Regions from separate parts of the Pseudomonas prosekii genome, predicted to be linked through region 1. Evidence: predicted binding sites of a transcription regulator. Region 1 holds the regulator's gene; each other region holds the start of a gene.
What was found. Region 1 encodes FliA, which starts transcription of late flagellar genes. Its sites were predicted from a motif close to CTAAAGTTTNNNNNNNNNNNGCCGNTAA; they were not measured.

Region 2: the regulator FliA is predicted to act here: its motif matches at 4,484-4,511, upstream of BLU01_RS25915 (methyl-accepting chemotaxis protein).
Region 3: the regulator FliA is predicted to act here: its motif matches at 2,852-2,879, upstream of BLU01_RS08595 (methyl-accepting chemotaxis protein).
Region 4: the regulator FliA is predicted to act here: its motif matches at 4,239-4,266, upstream of BLU01_RS13860 (methyl-accepting chemotaxis protein).

What each region holds. Positions count from the first base shown of each region.
Region 1 covers NZ_LT629762.1:1,009,808-1,015,904, forward strand. The annotation lists gene BLU01_RS04650 (chemotaxis protein CheA) at 1-685, opposite strand, end outside; gene BLU01_RS04655 (protein phosphatase CheZ) at 740-1,528, opposite strand; gene BLU01_RS04660 (chemotaxis response regulator CheY) at 1,551-1,922, opposite strand; gene fliA (RNA polymerase sigma factor FliA) at 2,090-2,830, opposite strand; gene fleN (flagellar synthesis regulator FleN) at 2,827-3,657, opposite strand; gene flhF (flagellar biosynthesis protein FlhF) at 3,774-5,108, opposite strand; gene flhA (flagellar biosynthesis protein FlhA) at 5,120-6,097, opposite strand, start outside.
Region 2 covers NZ_LT629762.1:5,737,143-5,743,239, forward strand. The annotation lists gene BLU01_RS25895 (D-2-hydroxyacid dehydrogenase family protein) at 1-155, opposite strand, end outside; gene BLU01_RS25900 (alpha/beta fold hydrolase) at 169-1,188, opposite strand; gene BLU01_RS25905 (YqaA family protein) at 1,275-1,709, opposite strand; gene BLU01_RS25910 (DUF411 domain-containing protein) at 1,709-2,155, opposite strand; gene BLU01_RS25915 (methyl-accepting chemotaxis protein) at 2,424-4,415, opposite strand; gene BLU01_RS25920 (hypothetical protein) at 4,835-5,350, shown strand; gene BLU01_RS25925 (GNAT family N-acetyltransferase) at 5,354-6,097, opposite strand, start outside.
Region 3 covers NZ_LT629762.1:1,851,531-1,857,627, reverse strand. The annotation lists gene BLU01_RS08610 (DUF1631 domain-containing protein) at 1-1,203, shown strand, start outside; gene ampD (1,6-anhydro-N-acetylmuramyl-L-alanine amidase AmpD) at 1,268-1,828, shown strand; gene ampE (regulatory signaling modulator protein AmpE) at 1,825-2,661, shown strand; gene BLU01_RS08595 (methyl-accepting chemotaxis protein) at 2,969-4,999, shown strand; gene BLU01_RS08590 (TatD family hydrolase) at 5,125-5,901, opposite strand; gene cra (catabolite repressor/activator) at 5,905-6,097, opposite strand, start outside.
Region 4 covers NZ_LT629762.1:3,067,636-3,073,732, reverse strand. The annotation lists gene BLU01_RS13875 (hypothetical protein) at 1-7, shown strand, start outside; gene BLU01_RS13870 (hypothetical protein) at 12-518, shown strand; gene BLU01_RS13865 (vWA domain-containing protein) at 576-2,036, shown strand; gene BLU01_RS13860 (methyl-accepting chemotaxis protein) at 2,140-4,116, opposite strand; gene BLU01_RS13850 (LysR substrate-binding domain-containing protein) at 4,536-5,456, opposite strand; gene BLU01_RS13845 (NorM family multidrug efflux MATE transporter) at 5,630-6,097, shown strand, end outside.

The DNA of each region.
Region 1 (6,097 bases):
GCGCGGACGCAGGCGCAGCGACGGCATCCACCGCGAACTGACCTTTGCCGTGCAACTGATCGAGCAACGACTCGAACTCGTCATCGGTGATTTCGTCGCTGGCGGCGGCGGTGCTGCTGCTCGGCGCTGGCGCAGCGACGGGTGCCGGGGCTTCAGCCTGAGCCTTGACGGCGTTCAGCGAATCCAGCAGTTGTTCAAATTCATTGTCGGTAATGTCGCCGCTGTCGTCGCCGGAGGCGCTTTCAGCGGTCGGTTCTTCCACCACGTCGGCCACCGGGGCGGCTTCGTCGGCGGATTGCGGCTCGGCCAGACGGGCCAGTGCCGCGAGCAATTCTGGAGTGGCAGCGGTGATCGGGCTGCGTTCGCGGACTTCGGTGAACATGCCGTTCACCGCATCCAGCGCTTCGAGAACCACGTCCATCAGTTCCGAGTCGACGCGGCGTTCACCCTTGCGCAGGATGTCGAACACGTTCTCGGCGATGTGACAGCACTCCACCAGTTCATTGAGCTGGAGGAAGCCGGCGCCCCCTTTTACAGTGTGAAAACCGCGAAAAATTGCATTGAGCAAGTCCGCATCATCCGGTCGGCTTTCCAGCTCGACCAGTTGCTCGGACAGTAGCTCTAGAATCTCGCCGGCCTCAACCAGGAAATCCTGAAGGATCTCTTCATCGGCGCCGAAGCTCATTAAGGGGGTGCTCCTACAGGTCTAAAAACCTAAAAAACCTAAAATTCTAAAACTCTAAAATCCCAGGCTGGATAACAAATCGTCCACATCGTCCTGACCGGACACAACGTCTTCTCTCTTATCGGCATGAATCTGCGGACCTTCACCCTGAGAGAGATGTTTTTGCGGATCTTTTTCAGCCAGCATCGCGTCACGGTCATGTTCGATACCCGCAAAGCGGTCTACCTGGCTGGCCATGAGTACGAGCTTGAGCAGATTGCTTTCGACTTCGGTGACCAACTGGGTCACGCGCTTGATCACCTGACCGGTGAGGTCCTGGTAATCCTGAGCCAGCAGGATGTCGTTGAGATTGCTCGACACCACGCGGTTGTCTTCGCTGCTGCGTGTCAGGAAACCGTCGACACGACGCGCCAGCTCACGGAACTCTTCAGCCCCGACTTCGCGACGCATGAACCGGCCCCAGTCGGCGCTCAATGCCTGGGCTTCAGTGCTCAGGCCATTGACCAGCGGCGTGGCGTTTTCCACCAGGTCCATGGTGCGGTTGGCAGCGGCCTCGGTGAGCTTGACCACATACCCCAGACGCTCGGTGGCGTCGGTGATCTGCGAGACTTCCTCGGCTTGCGGCATATTCGGGTCAATCTGAAAATTGACGATCGCGCTATGCAGCTCGCGAGTGAGCTTGCCCACTTCCTGATACAGGCCGCGGTCACGGGTCTGGTTGAGCTCATGGATCAGTTGCACAGCGTCGCCAAACCTGCCCTTTTCAAGGCTTTCGACCAGTTCGACGGCGTGTTTTTTCAGGGTCGACTCAAAATCGCCCTGTGAAGATTCTTTATGCTCCATAGCTCCCCCGTGGCGCAGTTGCTCAACCGATGCGTTCGAAAATCTTTTCGATCTTGTCTTTCAACGCCTGGGCCGTGAAGGGTTTGACCACATAGCCGTTTACACCGGCCTGGGCCGCTTCGATGATCTGCTCGCGCTTGGCTTCAGCGGTCACCATCAGCACTGGCAAGTGCTTGAGTTTTTCATCGGCGCGCACGTGGCGCAGCAGATCGATGCCGGTCATGCCCGGCATGTTCCAGTCCGTTACCAGAAAGTCGATGCTGCCGCTGTTGAGAACCGGGATGGCAGTGGTGCCATCGTCAGCCTCGACCGTGTTGGTGAACCCGAGGTCACGCAACAGGTTTTTAATGATCCGCCGCATCGTTGAGAAGTCATCAACGATGAGGATTTTCATGTTCTTGTCCAATTCGACCTCCAAGCAGTCTTAAACGCGCCCAGCACCTGGACACGCCATTTCATTCAATCAGGCAAAGCATTCGATGACTGTCTGGAGCACAACAGATCGAGACCGCTGCGGTTCATCACCGCACCAGCCTCGTTCGCAGTGTCCCCACACTGCCTTCAGCGCGCTCGCCACTCCCCCAAACGCCCCCGCAAACGGGCCGCGCACTGGCTGTGTAACTGGCTGACCCGCGATTCACTGACGCCAAGGACTTCACCGATTTCCTTGAGGTTCAGCTCTTCGTCGTAGTACAGCGCCAACACCAGCCGCTCACGCTCCGGCAAATTGGCAATCGCGTCCGCCAAAGCGGCCTGGAAGCGTTCATCTTCCAGATCGCGCGACGGCTCCAGATGAGCACTGGCGCCATCCTCGTGCAGCCCTTCGTGTTCGCCGTCCTGCAACAGGTCGTCGAAACTGAACAGGCGGCTGCCCAAGGTATCGTTCAAAATCCCGTAATAATCGTCGAGACTCAATTGGAGTTCGGCCGCAACCTCGTGATCTTTAGCGTCACGACCGGTTTTAGCTTCAATCGAGCGAATTGCGTCGCTGACCATGCGGGTATTGCGGTGGACCGAACGTGGCGCCCAGTCCCCTTTGCGTACTTCATCGAGCATCGCGCCACGGATTCGAATGCCCGCGTACGTTTCGAAGCTCGCGCCTTTGCTGGCGTCATATTTGGTCGACACTTCAAGCAGGCCGATCATCCCGGCCTGGATCAGGTCTTCCACCTGGACACTGGCCGGCAAACGCGCCAGCAAGTGGTAAGCAATGCGTTTGACCAGTGGCGCGTAACGCTCGATCAGCTCGTATTGCGCATCACGTGCCGACTTCTGGTAGAGGTTGTAGCCACTGGCTGTCATAGGACGGGTCCTGCGGTTTGTTGCACGAGACGTTCGACGAAAAACTCCAGGTGTCCGCGCGGGTTGGCGGGCAACGGCCAAGTGTCGACCTTCTGTGCAATCGCCTTGAACGCCAGTGCGCACTTGGAGCGCGGGAAGGCTTCGTAGACAGCACGTTGTTTCTGCACAGCCTTGCGCACGCTTTCGTCGTAAGGCACGGCGCCGACGTATTGTAGGGCGACGTCGAGGAAGCGGTCCGTGACCTTGGTCAACTTGGCGAACAGGTTGCGACCTTCCTGCGGGCTCTGGGCCATGTTGGCCAGGACACGGAAGCGGTTCATGCCGTAATCGCGGTTGAGCAACTTGATCAGCGCGTAGGCGTCGGTAATCGAAGTCGGCTCGTCGCACACCACCAGCAACACTTCCTGGGCGGCGCGAACAAAACTGACTACCGAGTCACCAATACCCGCAGCCGTGTCGATCACCAATACGTCGAGGTTATCGCCGATATCGCTGAACGCCTGGATCAGGCCGGCGTGCTGCGCAGGGGTCAGATGAACCATGCTTTGCGTGCCGGACGCGGCCGGGACGATGCGAATGCCGCCGGGGCCTTGCAACAGAACGTCGCGCAGCTCGCAGCGGCCTTCAATTACGTCGGCCAGAGTACGTTTGGGCGTCAGTCCCAGCAGAACGTCAACGTTCGCCAGACCCAGATCGGCGTCCAGCAGCATGACCCGTCGGCCAAGCTCTGCCAGAGCCAGGGACAAGTTCACTGACACGTTAGTCTTGCCGACGCCACCTTTGCCGCCGGTCACCGCGATCACCTGTACGGGATGCATGCTGCCCATGTTATTTCTTTACCTTGTCTTGCATAGACGGAGGCCACATTACTGGCTGCGCGTTCACAATCTGAACAATGCATGGCAGACCATCGATGTAGGTACAAAAACTGTTCATTAGCACCTCAGCCCACCTGCTTGGTCGGACTGTGGTAAATATCAGCGAACATGTCAGCCATGGCTTCTTCGCTGGGTTCTTCCTGCATTTGCACGCTGACCGCGCGACTGACCAACTGGTGACGTCGCGGCAGATGCAGATCATCTGGAATACGCGGGCCATCGGTGAGGTAAGCCACCGGCAATTCATGACTGATGGCCAGGCTCAACACCTCGCCCAGACTTGCCGTTTCATCCAGTTTAGTCAGGATGCAGCCGGCCAGCCCGCACCGCTTGTAACTGTGATAAGCGGCGGTCAGCACCTGTTTCTGGCTGGTGGTAGCCAGAACCAGATAATTCTTTGACTTGATGCCGCGACCGGCCAGGCTTTCGAGCTGCATACGCAGGGCCGGGTCGCTGGCCTGAAGGCCGGCAGTATCAATCAAAATCACCCGTTTGCGCAGCAACGGATCCAATGCCTGCACCAGCGACTGACCCGGATCGACGTGGGTCACCGAGACATTGAGGATTCGGCCCAGCGTTTTCAGTTGTTCCTGCGCCCCGATGCGGTAGCTGTCCATGCTCACCAGCGCGATGCTTTGCGCGCCGTACTTGAGCACATAGCGCGCGGCGAGTTTGGCCAGCGTGGTGGTCTTGCCCATACCGGCAGGGCCGACCATGGCAATCACGCCGCCCTCTTCCAGTGGCTCGACTTCCGGGGTCGCAATCATCCGCGCCAGGTGCGCCAGCAACATGCGCCAGGCCTGACGAGGCTCTTGAATTTCGGTGATCAGCGCCAGCAGGTCGCGCGACAACGGGCCGGACAAGCCGATGCGTTGCAGACGACGCCACAGGTTGGCCTGGGCCGGACGGCTGCCTTGCAGCTGATTCCAGGCCAGCGAGCCAAGTTGCACTTCCATCAGTTCGCGCAGGCTGTTGAGCTCGAAACGCATCGAGTCGAAAGCGCGCGGGTCGACCCCGCCGGCGGCTGGCGCAGGGGCCGGCGCAGCACGACGTGGTTCGCTGTAAGTCGGTTCGATCAGCGGCTCGGCGGCGGTCAGTGGCAGGCCGGCGAACAACTGGCGATTGGTGGTCTTGTCACCTTCGGTCTCGCCTTCGCTGCGCAGGGTCAATTCGGCCTGGGCGGTAGCGATGCGCGACTGCGTCTTGCGCAGCTCGTCCTCGAGTTCCATGTTCGGAACGCGCGGGGCCAGCGCCGACAATTTGTAATCCAGCGCAGCCGTCAGCTCGACACCGCCGGCGATCCGGCGGTTGCCGATGATTGCGGCATCAGCGCCCAGCTCATCACGAACCAGCTTCATGGCCTGACGCATATCGGCGGCGAAAAAACGCTTAACTTGCATAAACTGCTACCTCAGCCGTTGGGCCCTACTGTCGCAACGATGGTCACTTGCTTGTTGTCAGGAATTTCCTGATACGCCAACACGTGCAAACCCGGAACTGCCAGCCTGCCGAATCGCGAGAGCATCGCGCGAACCGGACCGGCCACCAGCAGAATCACCGGTTGACCTTGCATCTCTTGACGCTGCGCCGCTTCGATCAACGAGCGCTGCAGCTTTTCCGCCATGCTTGGCTCCAGCAGAACGCCCTCTTCCGAGCCTTGTCCTGCCTTCTGCAGACTATTGAGCAATATCTGTTCCAACCTTGGCTCCAGGGTGATAACTGGCAGCTCAGACTCAGTCCCTACAATGCTTTGGACGATTGCGCGGCTTACGCCAACGCGCACTGCAGCCACCAGCGCGGCAGTATCTTGACTCTTGGCGGCATTGTTGGCGATGGCCTCGGCAATGCTGCGAATGTCGCGAACCGGCACTTGTTCGGCCAGCAGCGCTTGCAAAACCTTGAGCAGCTGCGACAGCGACACCACGCCCGGCACCAGCTCTTCCGCCAGTTTTGGCGAGCTTTTGGCCAGCAATTGCATGAGTTGCTGCACTTCTTCGTGGCCAATCAGCTCACTGGAGTGCTTGTACAAAATCTGGTTCAAGTGGGTTGCCACTACCGTACTGGCATCGACCACGGTGTAACCGAGTGACTGGGCCTGCGCACGCTGGCTGATTTCGATCCAGACCGCTTCAAGACCAAAAGCCGGATCTTTGGCGGTAATGCCGTTGAGCGAGCCGTAGACCTGCCCTGGGTTGATCGCCAGTTCACGATCCGGGTAAATCTCCGCTTCGGCGAGGATCACACCCATCAGGGTCAGGCGATAAGCACTCGGCGCAAGGTCGAGGTTGTCACGGATATGCACAGTCGGCATCAGGAAGCCCAGATCCTGCGAGAGCTTTTTGCGCACGCCTTTGATCCGCGCCAGCAACTGACCACCCTGATTGCGATC
Region 2 (6,097 bases), 1.4 Mb from region 1:
ACCTCGAAATCGCCCAGGCGTTTGGCCAGGGTAGCGTTGTCGGCAGGGTAGTCGTGGAGGAAGGTGACTGTGCCGATGCTTTCGAGCACCGACCAGTCCACCACGCTGCTCGCCACGTCTTGCCAGTCATCGATTACCGCAATCTGCAGCGCCATCGGCCTTACCTCATCAACGAACAGGGTTGTCTTTGTTCAGCCAGCCGAGCAAGGCCTGGTGGAATTTTGCCGGTTCTTCCATTTGTGGCGCGTGGCCCAGGCCCTGGAATTCGATCAGTGTCGAGTGCGGGATGAGTTTGGCGACTTGTTTGCCAAGCACGTCATATTTGCCGATCTGCGTCTTCACCGCCGGTGGCGCGATGTCTTTGCCGATGGCGGTGGTGTCGGACGTGCCGATCAGCAGCAGGGTTGGCACTTTCAGGTCCTTGAACTCGTAGTAGACCGGTTGGGTGAAGATCATGTCGTAGATCAGCGCCGAGTTCCACGCCACTTGGGTTTTGCCCGGGCCTTTGCTCAGGCCGGCGAGCATGTCGACCCAGCGGTCGTATTCAGGTTTCCAGCGCCCGGCGTAATAGGTGCTGCGTTCGTATTCGCGGATGCCGTCGGCGCTGACTTTCAGTTCGCGTTCGTACCATTGATCAACCGTGCGATACGGCACGCCGACGGCTTTCCAGTCTTCCAGGCCAATCGGGTTGACCAGCGCCAGTTGCTCGACTTGTTCCGGATATTGCAGCGCGTAACGCGTGGCGAGCATGCCGCCGGTTGAGTGGCCGAGGAGGGTGGCTTTCTGGATGCCCAGTGCTTTCAGTAGCTGCTGGGTGTTGGTGGCCAATTGCTGGAAGGTGTACTGGTAACTGTCCGGTTTGCTGGAAGTGCAGAAGCCGATCTGATCCGGTGCGATGACTCGGTAGCCAGCGTCGCTGAGGGCTTTGATCGAGCTGTCCCACGTTGCGCCGCAGAAGTTTTTGCCGTGCATCAACACCACGCTGCGGCCGTTGGCCTTGCCGTTGGCGGCGACGTCCATGTAACCCATTTGCAGGGATTTGCCCTGGGACTCAAAGGCAAAATGCTTGACCGTGTACGGGTAGTCGAAACCTTGCAACTCGGGGCCATACGCCGGGCCTTCGGCGTGCGCCAGAACGGGCAGCGCAGCGGTCAACAGCAGGCTGGGCAGCCAACGGGTAGCGGACATAGTTCAACTCCTTGAGGAAATCGGCCGATGCTGAAACGGCATGATTAGGGCGACATTAAACACTGGCAGTGTGCTTGGGTGATGGTTCAACCCATCCAGCCGAGGGTGGCGAGGGCCAGCACGGCATAACGCGCACCTTTGGCGAGGGTCACAATCAGCAGGAAACGCCCCAGCGGCTCGCGCATGACGCCGGCCACCAGGGTCAGCGGGTCACCGATAATCGGCAGCCAACTAAGCAACAACGACCAATGCCCGTAGCGCCGATAATGTTTGCGAGCTGTTTCAAGATGCTTTGGGCTGACCGGAAACCAGCGCCGTTCGCGGAAGCGTTCGATCCCGCGCCCCAGCCACCAATTGACCAGCGAGCCGAGGACGTTGCCCAGCGTCGCGACCGCCAGCAGCGACCACAGCCAATATTTATCGCTGAGTAACAGGCCGACCAGCAGCGCTTCGGATTGCAACGGCAACAGCGTCGCCGCGCCGAACGCCGCCAGGAACAGCCCGATGTAGGCGCCGAACATCAATGCGCGGGGTAGTCCGCCACCACCACGTCGGCGCCGGTTTTGCTCAGGCCGATGATTTGATAAGCGTCGCTCATGCCGTCCATTTCCATGCCCGGCGAGCCCATCGGCATGCCGGGGGCGGCGACGCCGAGCAGGTCGTCACGTTTGCTCAGCGCCAGCACTTGCTCGGCCGGCACATGACCTTCGACGAACTTGCCGTTGATCAACGCGGTGTGACAGGACGCCAGGCGTGGCGGCACGCCGTGCTGTTGTTTGAAGGTGCTCATGTCGGCTTCAACGTGATCTTCAACTTTGAAGCCGTTGGCTTGCAGATGGCTGATCCACTTTTTGCAGCAACCGCAATTGGCGTCGCGATGGACTTCTATCGGGATCAGATCCGCCGCTTGGGCGAGGGAGGAAATGAGCAGGGTGCTCAGGGCGATCAATCGCAGAGGGGTTCGCATGGCATATCTCGGCTGGAATGGCGGTCAAAAAAACAGGCATTTTGACTACTTTAGCCGCTGCTGCGCGAGGGGAGTGTTTCGAATTAATGCAGATAGGCCAAGTACGTGAGTATCTGTGGCGAGGGGGGGCTTGCCCCCGTTGGGTTGCGAAGCAGCCCCAGCTGTTCCTCCAGTCAGTCCGTGGTCGCAGGTTTGGCGACGGCTTCGCCGCCGAACGGGGGCAAGCCCCCTCGCCACAGGCAAGCCCCCCATCACACGGTGCGTCCCGTCAACTAACCTTGAACCGGCCCATGATTGCGCTTACGCGGCTATTCGCTTCCAGCAGTTGCTGGGTGTTGAGTTCGCTGGCGTGACCGCTTTTCACCAGTTCGTCGACCATGTGGCGGATCTGCACCATGCTGCGGTTGATCTCTTCGGTCACTGCGCTTTGCTGCTCGGCGGCAGTGGCAATCTGGGTGCTGAGGCTGTTGATGTGGCTGACCGAGCCGGCCATTTCATCCAGACCGGAGTTAACCCGCGCCGTTGCATCGGCGGCGGATTGGCAACTGGCCTGAGTGTTTTCCATCGCCGCCACCGACGAGCTCACGCCGAGCGTCAGGCGTTTGAGCATTTCATTGATTTCCGAGGTACTGGCCTGGGTCCGGGCGGCGAGGGCGCGGACTTCATCCGCGACCACGGCAAACCCGCGTCCCTGTTCCCCGGCGCGCGCGGCTTCAATCGCCGCGTTGAGCGCCAGCAAGTTGGTTTGCCCGGCAATCGCGCCGATCACCCCGAGAATCTCGGTAATCCGTTGCGCGTCCTGCTGCATGCTTTCGACTTTATGCGTGGCGCTCGACACTTCATCGATCAACGCGACGACGCTGCTGGACGCCTCGCCCACCACCACTCGCGAGCGATCCGCGTGCTCGTTGGCGCGCTGAGTGAACGCAGCCGTTTCGGCGGCATTCTGCGCAACGCTGTCGGCGGTGGAGCTCATTTCGGTGATCGCGGTGACGGTCTGGTCGGTTTCCGAAGCGTGGCGAACAAGGATCTGGCTGGTGTGCGCCGAGGTCCGCTGCAAGTTGTCCAGGCTCGACGCCATGGCGCCGGTGGCTTGGGTCACTTCGCCGATCATGTTTTGCAGATAAATGATGAAGGCGTTGACCGAGTGCCCGATGGCGCCAAGTTCGTCTTCGGCGCGAATGGTGATGCGCTTGGTCAGGTCGGCATCACCGGCAGACAATGCATCGATATTGGTTTTGAGGATCTTCATCCGGTTGATCAACTGGCGGATCGCGTAGATCTGCAGCAACACCAACAGGATCACCATTGGAATCTGCAACAGCACCAAGGTGTTCATTACATCGTCACGTTGCGCGGTAATCAGCTTGGTTGGCAGGGCGGTGGCGAGGAACCACGGCGTGCCTTCGATCGGGCGCATGAAGAACGTGGCGGCTTCACCGTTGTTGTCGAATTCCACCCGTTGCGCCTGATCGCGGTTTTGCAGGCCAGCCTTGACCTGACTGGCGAAAGGCAAGCTGGCGGCCAGCTCACTGACGTTTTTCAGGACAATCGGACCGTTGATGCGCGAACTGTTGCTGATGATCTTGCCGTCGGCTTCGACGATCAGCATCTCGGCGCCGAGGTCTTTTTCCTTGCGTGCGACCAGGTCGTTGAAGAAGCCCAGGGTCACATCGATGGTCGACACGCCGTAAGCCGCGCCGTTTTTCTGAATGGCCATCGCGCAGTTGGTGCGCGGTTCGGCGCTGGCGTCGTCCTTATAGGCGGCTGCCCACGCGCACTGGCCGCGCGGGGTTTGCATGCCGCCCTTGTACCAGGTCTGGTCGTAATAGTTGGGCGCAGCGTCGCTGTTCCAGAAGGTATTGACCGCCAGTTTGCCGGAGCTGTCGCGGTGCCAGAAGGTGCTGAATTTGTTCCGGCCCGCTTCACGCTGGCCGGGCAATGGCCAGATCCCGCCACCAAACACTTTCAATTCGCCGTACTGGTCAACCAGACCGGGCAGCACCGTGTCGATGGCGGCACTGTCGAGCAGGGGAATGGTCTGGGTGATGCTGCGTTGCTGGGCTTGCACTTTGTTGAGTTCGCCCTGGATTTGCTCGGCGACCTCGGCAATGCGGTTGAGCGCCACTTGCTCTTCGGTGTGGCGCAACTTCGGCGCGACCAACTGGCTGATGCCGACCACCGTCAGCACGCAAAGCAGCAGGATGAACAGGACCAGAAACAGCGTGTAGCGAGCCTGAATGGTACGGAATGCGGGCATGGGAACTGGTCCTTGTGCGGCTTTCTTATTGTTGAGTTTCGGGATTTGGGAATGCGGCTGTCCAAGACTTATCGGCTCAGGTGCGGCGAGCTTTAGGTACGCGCGTACAGAAAAGAAACACAGGCCCAAAAAACTGGCGAAAATCGAGTATCGCCGTTGGTACAAAAGTGCCGGGCGCGCGGAATATGACAATTGCCAAGTCGCCTATACCAAGATTAAAAATTTCATCTAGACCAATGAAACCGGGCGCTTGCCGATTTGTATCGAAAATGTACGTTAATTGTAAAAACCTGAAATATTTGTAGGAGTACAGTGATTTCACGTCGATACTTCGCGGCATTCAACTCGCTTAAACAAGGATTTTTCATGTTCCCGTCGCAAGGACATTCACCGTTTGTTTGGCTGTCAGGAGTACGTTCATGACTATTGGATTGGTCGGCAACTGGACAGCCAAATCAGGCGTGCTGGTTCGCCAGGGCACGGCAAGTTCGAAACCGGTATCGCAAAGCGCGAAGGTGCGGGAGATCCTCACCGCGGTCGGCACCAACCCGATGCAGCTCGACCGGGCGAAGATGGATTCCATCCAGTTGATCAAACAGGTCAAGGGCTTCGATCCGACGAATATCTCGGTCAAGCAGCTCGGCAACATGAGTACCTACCTCAAGCAAAACGGCATCATCGGCGATGTCACCGCGCTGACGCTGCTGAATGCCGGCGACAAGTTTGACAAGTTCGGCATCCCCAATGACCCGGACGCGAAGTTCAACGCGCTGGAGTACTTCGCGACGCAACTGGACTCGATCCAGAACAACAACCTGAAGGGCAACAAGTACGCCAACTACTTGGTGCCTGAGTTCAAGAAAGCCATCTACGTGTTGCAGAACCTGCAGACTTACGGCGAAGGCACCGGCGCGGTGCTGAAGAAGAAGGAGTAACCGTCAGGCCGCTGAACGGCCGACTTCGACAGTTCGTGGCTGCGGCAGGTTGTCTTGCAAGCGTTGCATATGCGGACAGTGCAGATCGAGGCGCCTGGCGTGGGCGCCGCGATGAAACAGGGCAAACCATTGACCCTGCCTCGGCGCCGGCAGCAGGCCGGTAAAGACAAACCGATTGGCGCTCAAACGCTCGAAATCCTCGGAAAAATTTGCTGACAACGCCACTTTGGCACTGATCAGCCACGCCTCGGGCAATTGCACCAGTTGATCCAGCAGGCGTTTGTCGAGGCGCTCGATGACGACATCGATCCTTTGATGATCCTGGGTCATGTGGAGTAAACGCGGCGCACAGGCTGACACGTCGCTGCCGCTGCCGAATAACCTGCTCAAATGCTCCATGAACCCCCGACAACTGTCCGGCAAGGCGATGTCCGGTAATGGCCAACTGCGCTCGTTGATTGGATGCACGCCGATCACGATGCTTTCCGCCGCCAGCGCGCCGTAAGGCGACGGCACGTGGTCCGGGAGCAGTCCGGTGCAGTGAAAGTCCAGTGTCTGGGCCATGCGCTGGGTGAATGGGTGATGCGTGACCTGCTTGATCAGCACGTACTGAGCGCAGAGCGAGCCGGCGCATTCGAGCAATTCGCGTCCCAGCCGCGTCGCAATATTCTGCCCGCGAGCTGCTGGATGCACGACGCTGAGGGCCAATTCAAAGCTGTCAGTGGGCAACTTGTCGCGGCATAACGC
Region 3 (6,097 bases), 840 kb from region 1:
AAAAGCGGCAAGTCGCGGGTGGTTGGGGTTGCCGATGAAGACGTGATCAACCTCATCGCGATGTTGTTTGAATGCATCCTCGATGACCGCAACCTGCCGGACTCGCTCAAAGCGCTGATCGGCCGTTTGCAGATTCCGATGCTCAAGGTCGCGGTCGTCGACAAAAGCTTTTTCAGCCGCAGCAGCCACCCGGCGCGGCGCCTGCTCAATGAAATCGCCGCCGCAGCCATGGGCTGGGGCGAGTGTGATGACCATGAGCGCGACACTCTTTACCTGCGCATCGAGCAAGTGGTGCAGCGGCTGTTGAACGACTTTGTCGATGACCCGGCGATTTTCTCCGAGTTGCTCGCGGACTTCCTCGCGTTCACCAGCGATGAGCGTCGGCGCAGCGAGCTGTTGGAGCAACGCACCCGCGACGCCGAAGAGGGCCGGGCGAAAACCGAACTGGCGCGCCAGCGTGTCGAGCAAGCATTGAATGAAGCGCTGCTGGGCAAGCTGTTGCCGCAAGCAGTGGTGGCGTTTGTCCAGAATGCCTGGAGCAAAGTGCTGATGCTGACGTGCCTCAAGCATGGCGACCAGTCCGTCGAATGGCAGGCCGATGTGCAAACCATGGCGCAACTGATCTGGAGCGTGCAGCGCCACGACGAGGCCGACGCCAACCTGCGGCTGTTGTCGCTGGTCCCGGGTTTGCTTAAAGCGCTGCGCGATGGCCTCAGCAGTTCGGCGTTCGATCCGTTTGCCACCAGCGAATTCTTCGCCGAACTGGAAACCTTGCACGTGCAATTGTTCGAGCGCCCGGCGCAACCGTCGGCGCCTGCGAATGAAACACCGGTGATGGTCGAAGTGGTTGAAGAAATCGTCCTGCGTACCGCTGATGAAGGTACGGTTGACCCGACGTCGCTGCGCTTGCCGGCTAACGATGCCGGTCTGCTCGAAGTCGAGCGCTTGCGGGTCGGCAGTTGGGTGGAGTTTCAGGAAGACGAGGACAACACCCTGCGCTGCAAACTGGCAGCGGTCATCGATGCCACCGGCAAATACATTTTCGTCAATCGCACCGGCATGAAAGTGCTGGAGCGCAGTCGTAACGGGTTGGCGCTGGAGTTTCGTCGCGGCGCGGTGCGCACGCTGGACGATACGCTGCTGTTTGATCGGGCGCTGGAATCGGTGATCGGCAACTTGCGCCGTCTCAATCACGCCAAGTGATCGCGCGCGGAGGGTCTATCGCGGCATACTGGGCGCCAACACGATTGTCGTTGAAGGAACCTGTATGCAGTTGGACCCCGCGAGCGGTTGGTGCCAGGGCGTTGATATCTGCCCGTCACCCAACTTCAATGCGCGCCCCTCGGAAGAAATCTCCCTGCTGGTGATCCACAACATCAGCCTGCCGCCCGCCCAATTCGCCACCGGCAAGGTCCAGGAGTTTTTCCAGAATCGTCTGGATGTCACCGAGCATCCTTACTTTGAAGGGATTGCCGAGCTGCGCGTTTCTGCGCATTTTCTGATCGAACGTGACGGCACCGTCACTCAGTTTGTCTCCTGTCTTGAGCGCGCCTGGCATGCCGGCGTCTCGAACTTCGAGGGACGGGAATTCTGTAATGATTTTTCCGTGGGTATCGAGCTGGAAGGCACCGATGATCTGCCGTTCACCGATGCGCAATATCTGGCGCTGACGACCCTGACCCGACAGCTGCAAAGCGCTTTCAGCGGGATTACCGCGCAGCGCATTTGCGGGCATAGCGACATCGCTCCGGGGCGCAAGACTGACCCGGGACCTGCGTTCGACTGGGCACGCTACCGCGCCGCCCTGGCAAAAGAGGAACAACAATGAGTTTTCTGGTGTTGCTGTTGGCGGTCTGGATCGAGAAATTCTCGGCCCTGCGCCATCGTCTCCAACGTGATGGCGGCTGGTTGCGCGAACTGCACAAACTCGAAGCCAGCCCTCGTCTCAAGGACCATCCGTGGCTGGTGTTGATCATTCTGGTATTGCTGCCGGTGGCGCTGCTCGGTTTGCTGTTGATCGTGCTGCAACCGGTGGCTTACGGTTTGCTGGCGTTGCCGGTGCATCTGCTGGTGGTGATTTACAGTTTGGGTCGCGGCGATCTGCTCGGCCAGCTCGGGCCGTTTCGCGATGCCTGGCGTCGCGAAGACCTGCAAGCCGCGACGCACGTGGCCAAACGCGACCTCGATATCTGCGCCGAGGATGGCGAGCAATTGCTGGAGCGGGTGCAGGCGCACCTGTTGTGGCAGGCCTATCAAAGCTTCTTTGCGGTGATTTTCTGGTACTTCCTGTTGGGCCCGGTCGCCGCGCTGAGTTATCGCTTGCTCGCCCTCGCCGAGGAGCACGGGCAGAACCCGGCAGTGGTCGAGCGCGCCGCGCAATTGCGGCATGCCTTTGATTGGGTGCCGGTGCGCTTGCTGGCGGGGAGTTTTGCGCTGGTCGGCAACTTTGTCGCGGTCGGACGGGTGATGCTGCACGAACTGCTGAACTGGAACATCAGCGCCGCGCAGTTGATCGAAAAAGTCGGCCTGGTCGCCGGAGAAATCCCTGCACCGGTGGTCGGACCGGATGGCATCAACAGCCTCGATCGCCTGTGGGAATTGCTGCTGCGCGCGGCAGTGCTCTGGTATGCCGGATTTGCGCTCTGGACGGTGTTGCCCTGAGTCAGCAATATTTTCGGCATGGCAATCATGTGGCGAGGGGGTTTACCCCCGTTCGGCTGCGCAGCAGTCGCAAATCCTTTGCCCGCAGTCTAATCGTTGATGACTGGGGCGGCTGCGCCACCCAACGGGGGTAAACCCCCTCGCCACAGGAATCCGATTGAGACGTGAAGCCCGCCATCCTGCCGTTAACCTTAAGTTACAAAAACTCCCGCCGATTTAAGCTATACAGACATGGCGCCCAATAGTGGCTATCTGCTGTGTCTGTGCGCCTGCCAATAAAAATAAGAAATCCAAGGGAGACTTCACAGTGAAGAGCTTGCTCTATCCTGCTGTCGCGCTGATGAACCGCTTGAGCTTCGGCATGAAGTTCAGCCTGATCAGCGTGCTGTTCCTGGTGCCGATGCTGGTGACCAACTTCTACCTGGTGCGCGATTCCTATCGTGAATTCCAGGGCACCCAAATCGAATTGCAAAGCCTCGACCTGCTGGGCAGCAGCCTGACCCTGCGCCGCGACCTGGAAACTCTGAACAATCTGGTGCAGATCGACGTCACCCTCGGCCAATCCGGCAAGGCCGGTGATGTCGAGAGCAAGATCAGCGCGCTGGAGCAGAGCGTCCTCGCGCGCTTGCAAGGGTTGGCGGCGATGAGCACCGACCCCGAGCAGATCAGCGCGTTCGACGCCAAACGCGACGAAATGATCGCTGCGTTCAAGGCCCAGCAAGCGGAAAACTCTCTGCAAAGCAAAAGCGCGCTGATCGGCAAACTGCTCGGCAGCGCGCAGATTTTCAGTCAGATCATCACCAGCCAGGCCGGCCTCAGTCGCGACACGCAAAGCGACATGCGCCAGCTCAGTGAGCTGATCACCAACGTCACCCCGCCGGTCACGCAGATTCTCGGCGAGGGCCGGGCCATGGGTTCGTTGTCGCTGGGGCAGGGCTTTCTCAATTCGGCATCGAGCACGCGTTTTGATGAATTGCTCGCGCAAATCGAAAAGCTCCAGGCTGAATACGGGCTGAAACTGCAAGACGCGCTGGGCTCCAGCAAAGCCGCGAATCAAACCCTCGCCGCCCAGGCCGAAACCAGCAAGGCCTCGCTGAAAAAGGCCAGCGAACTGTTCGAAGAACAAGTGGTGATGGCCGACACGCTCGATGCGCCGTGGCCGGCGTTTTACGATCAGGTCAGCGGCCTGATGGAGCAGACCTACCAGCTCAACGAAGCGACCCTGAAATTCCTCGGCACCCAGTTGCAGCAACGGCTGGAGCAAAACCGCATGCACATGGTGTTGCAGGCCGTGGCGTTGTCGGTGGTGTTTGTGCTGATCTTTTACCTCTACGGCGGCTTCTACGCGTCGACCCGCACCACCCTGAAAAACCTCGGGGCGATGATGGACAACGTCGCGGCCGGCGACATGACCGTGACGTTCCACGCCAACAGCCGCGATGAGCTGGGCGAGTTGGGCGAAGTGTTCAACGGCACGGTGAAGAAGATCCATGACTTGATCGAGCGCGTCGGCCGCACCGTCGGCGAAGTCGAACGTCAGGCCGGGCAAGTGCAGGACGTTTCTGCGCAGAGCAACCAAGCCGTCGCCGGGCAACGCAGCCAGATCGAGCAGGTCGCCACGGCGATGAACCAGATGTCTGCGACTTCACTGGAAGTAGCGCGCAGTGCGGCAGCCGCGGTCAGCAGCGCGCACAGCGTCAATGACGAAACGCTCAGCGGTCGCGGTTTGGTCGAATCGCAGCAGGGCAGCATTGCCGCGCTGGCGACTGAGATTGATCAGTCGGTGCTGGTGATCAATCAATTGGCCAGCGACAGCCAGTCGATCAGCCGGGTACTCGAGGTGATCAAAAGCATCGCCGAACAAACCAACCTGCTGGCGCTCAACGCGGCCATCGAAGCGGCGCGGGCGGGCGAGCAGGGCCGGGGCTTTGCGGTGGTGGCGGATGAAGTGCGCACGTTGGCCAAGCGCACTCAGCAATCCACCGAAGAAATCGAGCAGATGATTGCCAAGCTCCACGGCGGAGTGGGCGCGGCGGTGAAAGCCATGGGCGTCAGTCATCAGATGGCCAGTGGCACGGTCGGGCAGTCGGAGAAGGTCCAGCAAGCGCTGGAAAACATCCTCGGCGCGGTCGGCATGATCGTCGACCAGAACCAGCAAATCGCCGCTGCCGTGGAGCAGCAAACGGCGGTGGCCCACGACATCGACCAGAACATCGTCGAGATCAACCGCGCCGGTGAGCGCACCGCCGAGGGCGCGCATCAGACCGAAAACGCCAGCCGCGCATTGTCGGCGCAAGTGCTGGAACTGAAACAACTGATCAGCGCATTCCGCGTCTGATTACCCCGCAATCCCCTGTGGGAGCGAAGCTTGCTCGCGATGGCGTACTGACCGTCAACATTGATGATGACTGACACAGCGCCATCGCGAGCTAGCTCGCTCCCACAGGGAATGAGTGCAACTACCTACCAGTTAAACAATTCGCAGGCATTCGCCGTGCTCGCCGCCGCCAGTTGCTCAGGGCTGATCGCCATAATGTTGGCCAGCGCCGCACAGATCGCCGGCAAGTGCGCCGGGCTGTTGCGCTGACCGGGAAACATCGCCGGCGCCATGTCCGGCGAGTCGGTTTCCAGCACCACTGCATCGAGCGGCAACTGCGCCAAAACCCTGTGCATGCGCAACGCCTGCGGCCAGGTCGCGGCGCCACCGAGGCCGAGTTTGAAACCGAGCTTGAGGTATTCGCGCGCCTCTTCCTGGCTGCCGGCGAACGCGTGGATGATCCCCGCGCGTTTCAGGCGAAAACGCTTGAGCGTGGCGATCACCGCCGCGTGGCTGCGACGCACATGAATCAGCGCCGGCAGATTGAAATCCGCCGCCAACTGCAACTGCGCATCGAACAATGCCTGCTGGCGCTCGCGGTCAAGGGTTTCGATGAAGTAATCCAGGCCAATCTCGCCCACCGCGCACAACTGCCGATGACCGGCCAGGCGCGTCAGCCAATCACCGAGCGCTGTCAGGTCTTCGGGTTGATGCTGATCCAGATACACCGGGTGCAAACCGAACGCCGCGTGCAAATCGGCATCGCTCAAGACCAGATCCCAGACCCGCTGCCAATTGCCCTGATAAACCCCCAGCACCACCATCTGCCGCACCCCGAGGGCGCGGCTTTGTTCCAGCAGCGCCGGGCGATCGGCGTCGAAATCCGGAAAATCCAGGTGAGTGTGGCTGTCGATCAGCTGCACGGTTCAGTCCTGCAAAATGCGCTGCTTGAAAGTCCGCGCGATGGCCTGCACGCCCGGCTGATAATCCGATTGTTCGATGGCGGCCAACGCCAGTTCCAGCGCTTTATCAGCGATCAACTGGTGCTGCTGGGCCATGGCGTTGACCGGCAACGGCAGGAAGTCCAGCAACTGCGTATCGCCGAAGGTGCCGAGGCGC
Region 4 (6,097 bases), 2.1 Mb from region 1:
GGGTTAAGCACATGACGCTAAAACAACTGGCGATTCTCACCGCCGTCCTGAGCTTGAGCGGTTGCGCGACCAAGCCGGGCGAATGCGATGCGACCAATCGCGACAGCAGCATGCTGACCAAAATGAACTGCGACTACTCCGGCGGTTACAGCGATCAGGTCAAGCAAAAGGAAACCGCCCTGGCGGCGTCCCGTCAGGAAAACGCCATGTTCCGTCAGGTCTACGAGAACATTCAGGCCCAGCAACTGAGCACCAAAACCGACCTCGCCAGCCAGCAGAAATCCCAGGCTGCGCTGAACCAGTCGCTGGGCCAGTTGCTGAGCTCGCTCAAGGCCCGTCACGGTAATCAGAGCCAGGTGCAAAAGCAGATTGCCGGGTTGGAACAGCAACTCAAGGCGTCCCAGGCATCCCCCACAACCAAGGCCTCGCCGGCAACGCTGGCAGCCAAGCAGGAACAGCTGAAAACCCTGCAGAAGAAAGTCAATCAGCTGCAATTCAGCCTCGGTTACGAAGAGTAACTTTTCACCCGGCAGGCTTCCGTTGGAGGCCTGCACCTTTTTCCAGGAATCGTCGTCATGCAGCGGGTTATCAGGGATGCGCAAGCCACACCGGAGGGGATGAGTGCGCTGCAAGCGAAAGTCGCCCTTATCCAGAAACACTTTCCGCCGAACGTCGCCAGCCTCTTCGCCATCCCGCGCATGGGCAGCGGCGACGTGCTGGAATGGTGGACCGAACTGGGTGGCCAACCGACGCCCTATGCCGAGCTCAACGAAGACGCACAACGACGATTGCTGCAAACCTGGGATGCGCGCCAGGCGTCCCTCGAACTGCTGGCGGACGAACTGCAAAAACGCGGTCAGCCGAGCGTCGCCGATGAGCTGCGCAGCCTGTTGGGCGCGCCCGAGCTGGACAAGCTCTACAGCCTGAATGGCGAGCCCTTGGCGGTGCGCTGGAACCAGCGGCCACCGCGACCGATTCCGCCGCCAGTGATTGCTGTTGCGCCGGTGATTGCGCCAGTCGTTGCGCCGGTGGTTGCGCGGCAATCGCGCCTTGGCTGGTGGGTCGCGGCGGCATTGCTGGCGTTGCTGTTGTTGCTGTTGGCGCTGTGGTTGTACTGGTTCCTGCACCGCGAGCCTGTGGTGCCGATCGTTCCGGTGGCGCCAGTCGCGCCGGTGGTGGTGCCGGTCGCGCCCGTGGTGACACCAGTGGAGCCGGTTCCCGAGCCTGTCGTCGAACCTGTGCCTGAACCGGAGCCAGAACCGCAACCCGTGCCAGAACCAGAACCGATCCCGGTCCCCGCGCCGAAACCCGTGCCGCCTCCAAAACCGGTGGTCGTCGCCCCGCCACCGGCGCCGACGCTGGACAACTTCGCCTGCCGCAAGAAATCCCCGGACACCAAGATTCCGCAATTCGTCGTGGTGCTCGACACGTCAGGCTCGATGGACATGAACATCAAGTCAGTGAAGGCCGACGAAGACTGGTTCTTCAGCAACGAGTACAACCGCTACCTCGACGCCAATCGCACGATGCAAATCTTCGCCAAACCGACGCGCATGGACGTCGCCAAGGATTCGCTGGCCGGCATGATCAACGGCCTCGACCCGAAGATCGACACACGGCTGATCACCTACGAAGGCTGCAACAGCACGCCGGATCAAGGGGTTTTCAAGTTTGGCGATCGTCAGCGCCTGATCAACGGCATCCGCGGCTTGCGCCCGAACGACGGCACGCCGCTGGCCGACAGCCTGGCCAAAGCCGCCAGCACCGTCGATGGGCGCAACAACGATGCGGTGATCGTGATGTTCGTCGACGGCGAAGACAACTGCCAGAAAGACGTCTGCGCCGTGTCCCGCCAAATCGCCCAGAACCAGCCGCGCCTGCGGGTCAACGTGGTCAACATCGGCACCGGCGGCCCCTCGCGCTGCATCGCCGAAAACACCGGCGGCCGCGTCTACTCCAGCAACAACGCAGCGGAACTGGGCAAACAGCTGAAACTGGCGAGCAAGGAAGTGGCGAGTAACGCCAAGTGTGACTAGGCAGGAAATTGCGCTGCTGCCATCGCGAGCAGGCTCACTCCTACAAGGCCGATATTGACCTTGTGGGAGCGAGCTTGCTCGCGATAGCTATTTCACAGGCGTCTCAACGAAACCGATCAACCTCTTGGCGCAAGTCTGCGGCCAGGCTTTCCAGTTCCTTGGCGGTGATCGCCAGGTTCGACACCACTTCACGCTGCTCGCTGTTCGCCAGCGCGATGCTTTGCAGGTTGCTGCTGAGCAACGTCGCGGTGCTGCTCTGCTCTTGGGTGGCGGTGGTGATAGCGGCGAATTGTTGGCCGGCGGAGCGGCTCTGTTCGTCGATGCGCTCGAGTGCCGAGGCGACGTTGGCATTGCGCGACAAGCCTTCCTGCATCAGCACGTTGCCCTGTTCCATGGTGCTCACGGCGTTGCCGGTTTCCTGCTGGATGCTCTGAATCATGCTGGAAATTTCGTCAGTCGCTTCACGAGTGCGCGACGCGAGGTTGCGCACCTCGTCGGCGACCACGGCAAAACCACGGCCCTGCTCGCCGGCACGCGCGGCCTCGATGGCGGCGTTGAGCGCCAGCAGGTTGGTCTGGTCGGCAATCGCGGTAATCACGCCGACGATGCCGCCGATTTCCTGGGAGCGCTGGCCGAGGGTGTTGATCACCGTCGCGGTGCTGTTCAGTGCGCCGGCAATTTGTTCGAGGGAAGAGGATGCTTCGGTCATCGATGTACGACCGATCTGCGTTTGCTGTGCGTTTTCCTGCGCCATGCGCTGGGTGTTGCTCATGTTGTCGGCGATGTTCAGCGAGGTGGCGCTGAACTCTTCCACGGCGCCGGCCATGCTGGTGATTTCGCCGGACTGCTGCTCCATGCCTTCATAAGCGCCGCCGGACAAACCGGACAAGGCCTGGGCGCGGCTGTTGACCTCGGCAGAGGCCTTGCGGATGTGCTCGACCATGGTCGACAGCGCTTGGCTCATCTGGTTGAAGGCGCGCGCCAACTGACCGATTTCGTCGTTGCTCGAGACGTTCAGGCGCACGCTCAAATCACCGGCGCCCAAGGCTTCGGCCTGACGCACCAGATCCCCCAGCGGCGCCAGTTTGCTGCGCAGCAACCAGACTGCCGAGCCCACCGCAATCAACATCGCCAACAGACTGCCGATGGCCAATTGGATGCCGACGCTCCAGGTCACGGCGCTGATTTCGGTTTTCGGCATGCTCGCCACCACCGACCACGGGCCGCCGTCGAACGGCACGGCAACGCTGTAGAACGCTTGCGACTTGTCGCTCCAGAACTCGCCTTTACCCGGGGTTTTGGCCAGGTCGACAATGGCCGGGATCGCCTGATCCAGCGCTTGCACGCCGGCAATCGGCACCAGCCATTTGCTTTGTTCGTCGAGCAACGCCAGCGAGCCAGTCTGGCCGATGCGAAAGCGCTGCAGGTTGGCGAACTGCGCGTTCTGCGCGTCGGTGTAATCAAATCCTACAAACAACACGGCAATGACCTTACCGCTGGTGTCCCTGACCGGCGTGTATTGGGTCATGTAGGAACGTTCGAACAACAAGGCGCGGCCGACGTAACTCTGCCCGGCGATCAACCGTGCGTAAGCCGGGTGAGCGTGATCCAGCAAGGTGCCGATAGCGCGGGTGCCGTCCTGCTTGCTCAGGGAGGTGCTGACGCGAATGAAGTCTTCGCCGCTGCGCACAAACACCGTGGCTACGCCGGCGGTCATTTGCTTGAACTCGTCGACTTCCTGGAAGTTGTTGTTCAACACTTCGCTGCCCAGATGCAGCCCCGGCGTCTGCACGCCGGCCACGCTCACAGGTTCGTCCGGGTGCACGCTCAGGCCCGCGCTGAAGCGCTTTTCGAACAAGCCGCTGAGGCGCTGGGTGCTTTCACGCAACGTGCCGTGGAAGGTGCTCAACTGATCGGCGAGCAAGCGCGCTTCACTGGCCAAATGCTCTTCGCGGGTGGCGAGGTTGGCAGTGTCCAGCGAACGCAAGGCGAACACGGTGCTGCCGCTGATGACAATCGCCAGTATCACGGCAAGCGCAAGACCTAGCTGTGAGGCGATCCGGGCACGGGGTTGAGACATGACAGCTCCTGGCCAAGCGACCGGATCCTCCTTGATCCGGTTGGGCGCTCAGCAAAATTTCTAATAATTGGATAACGCGTGTAGGCGTAGCGCAGAACCTGCACGAAGGTTCCACCAGCAGATATTCGGCGGCAAATCTGAATACTTGAGTTATTAACCCGGTTATAGCGCAGAACTGATGACAGTCCGTGATGCCGCCACCCGTTCGGTAGCCGCTGGCGAAGCCTGCGTTCGGCGGCGTAGCCGTTATGTAGCAGCTGGCGAAGCCTGCGTTCGGCGGTGTAGCCGTCGTGAAATCAGCCAGCGCGGTGTTTCAGTTTCAGCGTGTGCGCGGGTTTACGACGGCTTTGCCGCCGGACGCAGCCTCGCGGTGCTCGGCAGCTGCTACAGGGGGTGCGTTCGTTGAGGTGCGGTTTTGGTCAGCTCAGGCGTTCGACCGGGGGCAATTCCATGGCGCGGACTTCGCCCTGCAAAAAGTCGCTGAGCCTGCGCATGCGCTCACCGCCGGGACGGGTTTTCGGCCACACCAGATAATACTTTTCACCGCTGGCAACGGCGGTCGGCCACGGCAGACTCAGGCGACCTTGCGCGACATCTTCGGCGACCATCAGCAGGTCGCCCATCGACACGCCATAACCGCGAGCGGCGGCGATCATGCCCAGCTCCAGCGTGTCGAACACCTGCCCGCCCTTGAGCGAAACCTTGTCGGCGAGCCCCATGCGTTCCAGCCAATTGCGCCAATCACGCCGGTCCGGCGCCGGGTGCAGCAGCTCGGTGCTGGCCAATCGCGCGACATCCCACGGTTGATCGTCGAGCAGGTTCGGCGCACCGACCGGGATCAGTTCTTCCGGAAACAGCAACGTTGTCTCCCAATCCGGGGGGAAGTTGCCACGGCTGAGGATCACCGCGCAGTCGAACGGTTCGTGGTTGAAATCCACCGCGTCGATGTCCATCCAGGCGCTGGTCAATTGCACTTCGTTGCCCGGCTGCACATGCCGGAAACGGCTGAGCCGCGCCAGCAACCAGCGCATGGTCAGGGTCGACGGGGCTTTCATGCGCAGGATGTCGTCCTCGGCGCGCAAGGTATTGCAGGCGCGTTCCAGCGCGGTAAAACCTTCACGAATGCCCGGCAGAATCAGCCGCGCCGACTCGGTCAATTGCAGATTGCGCCCACTGCGATGAAACAGCCGACAGGCAAAGTGCTCTTCGAGCGTACGAATATGCCGACTGACTGCACTTTGGGTAATCGACAGCTCTTCTGCCGCACGGGTAAACGAGCTGTGCCGCGCCGCCGCTTCAAATGCGCGCAGGGCATACAGGGGAGGAAGCCGACGAGACATGCGCAAAGCTCCTATCGCGGATGGGGCAAAAGAGGGATCGGGCAAACTTATCAGAAAGTCCGCTGGATGAGTTTTAATCATGCCACCCATCCTTTTTATCCCTTTGTGAAAACCCCGCAGAGCGCCGAGAATCGGCGTTTCCCTGTTCTATCTGCCGTAGGAGCGTGATGACCATGCAGCATCCAGCACGTACCGAACTCTGGGCCATCATGCGGCTGGCGGGGCCGTTGATTGCCTCGCAGTTGGCGCACATGTTGATGGTCCTCACCGACACCCTGATGATGGCGCGCCTGAGTCCCGAGGCGCTGGCCGGCGGTGGTCTGGGAGCGGCGACTTATTCGTTCGTGTCGATTTTCTGCATTGGCGTGATTGCGGCGGTCGGCACGTTGGTGGCGATCCGCCAGGGCGCTGGCGATATTGTCGGCGCGGCGCGGCTGACGCAGGCCGGGTTGTGGCTGGCGTGGCTGATGGCGTTGGTGGCCGGGTTGCTGCTGTGGAACCTGAAACCGGTGCTGCTGCTGTTTGGCCAGACCGAAACCAACGTTCAGGCCGCCGGGCAATTCCTGCTGATCCTGCCGTTCGCCCTCCCCGGCTACCTGAGTTTCATGGCCCTGCGCGGGTTCACCAGCGCGATTGGCCGG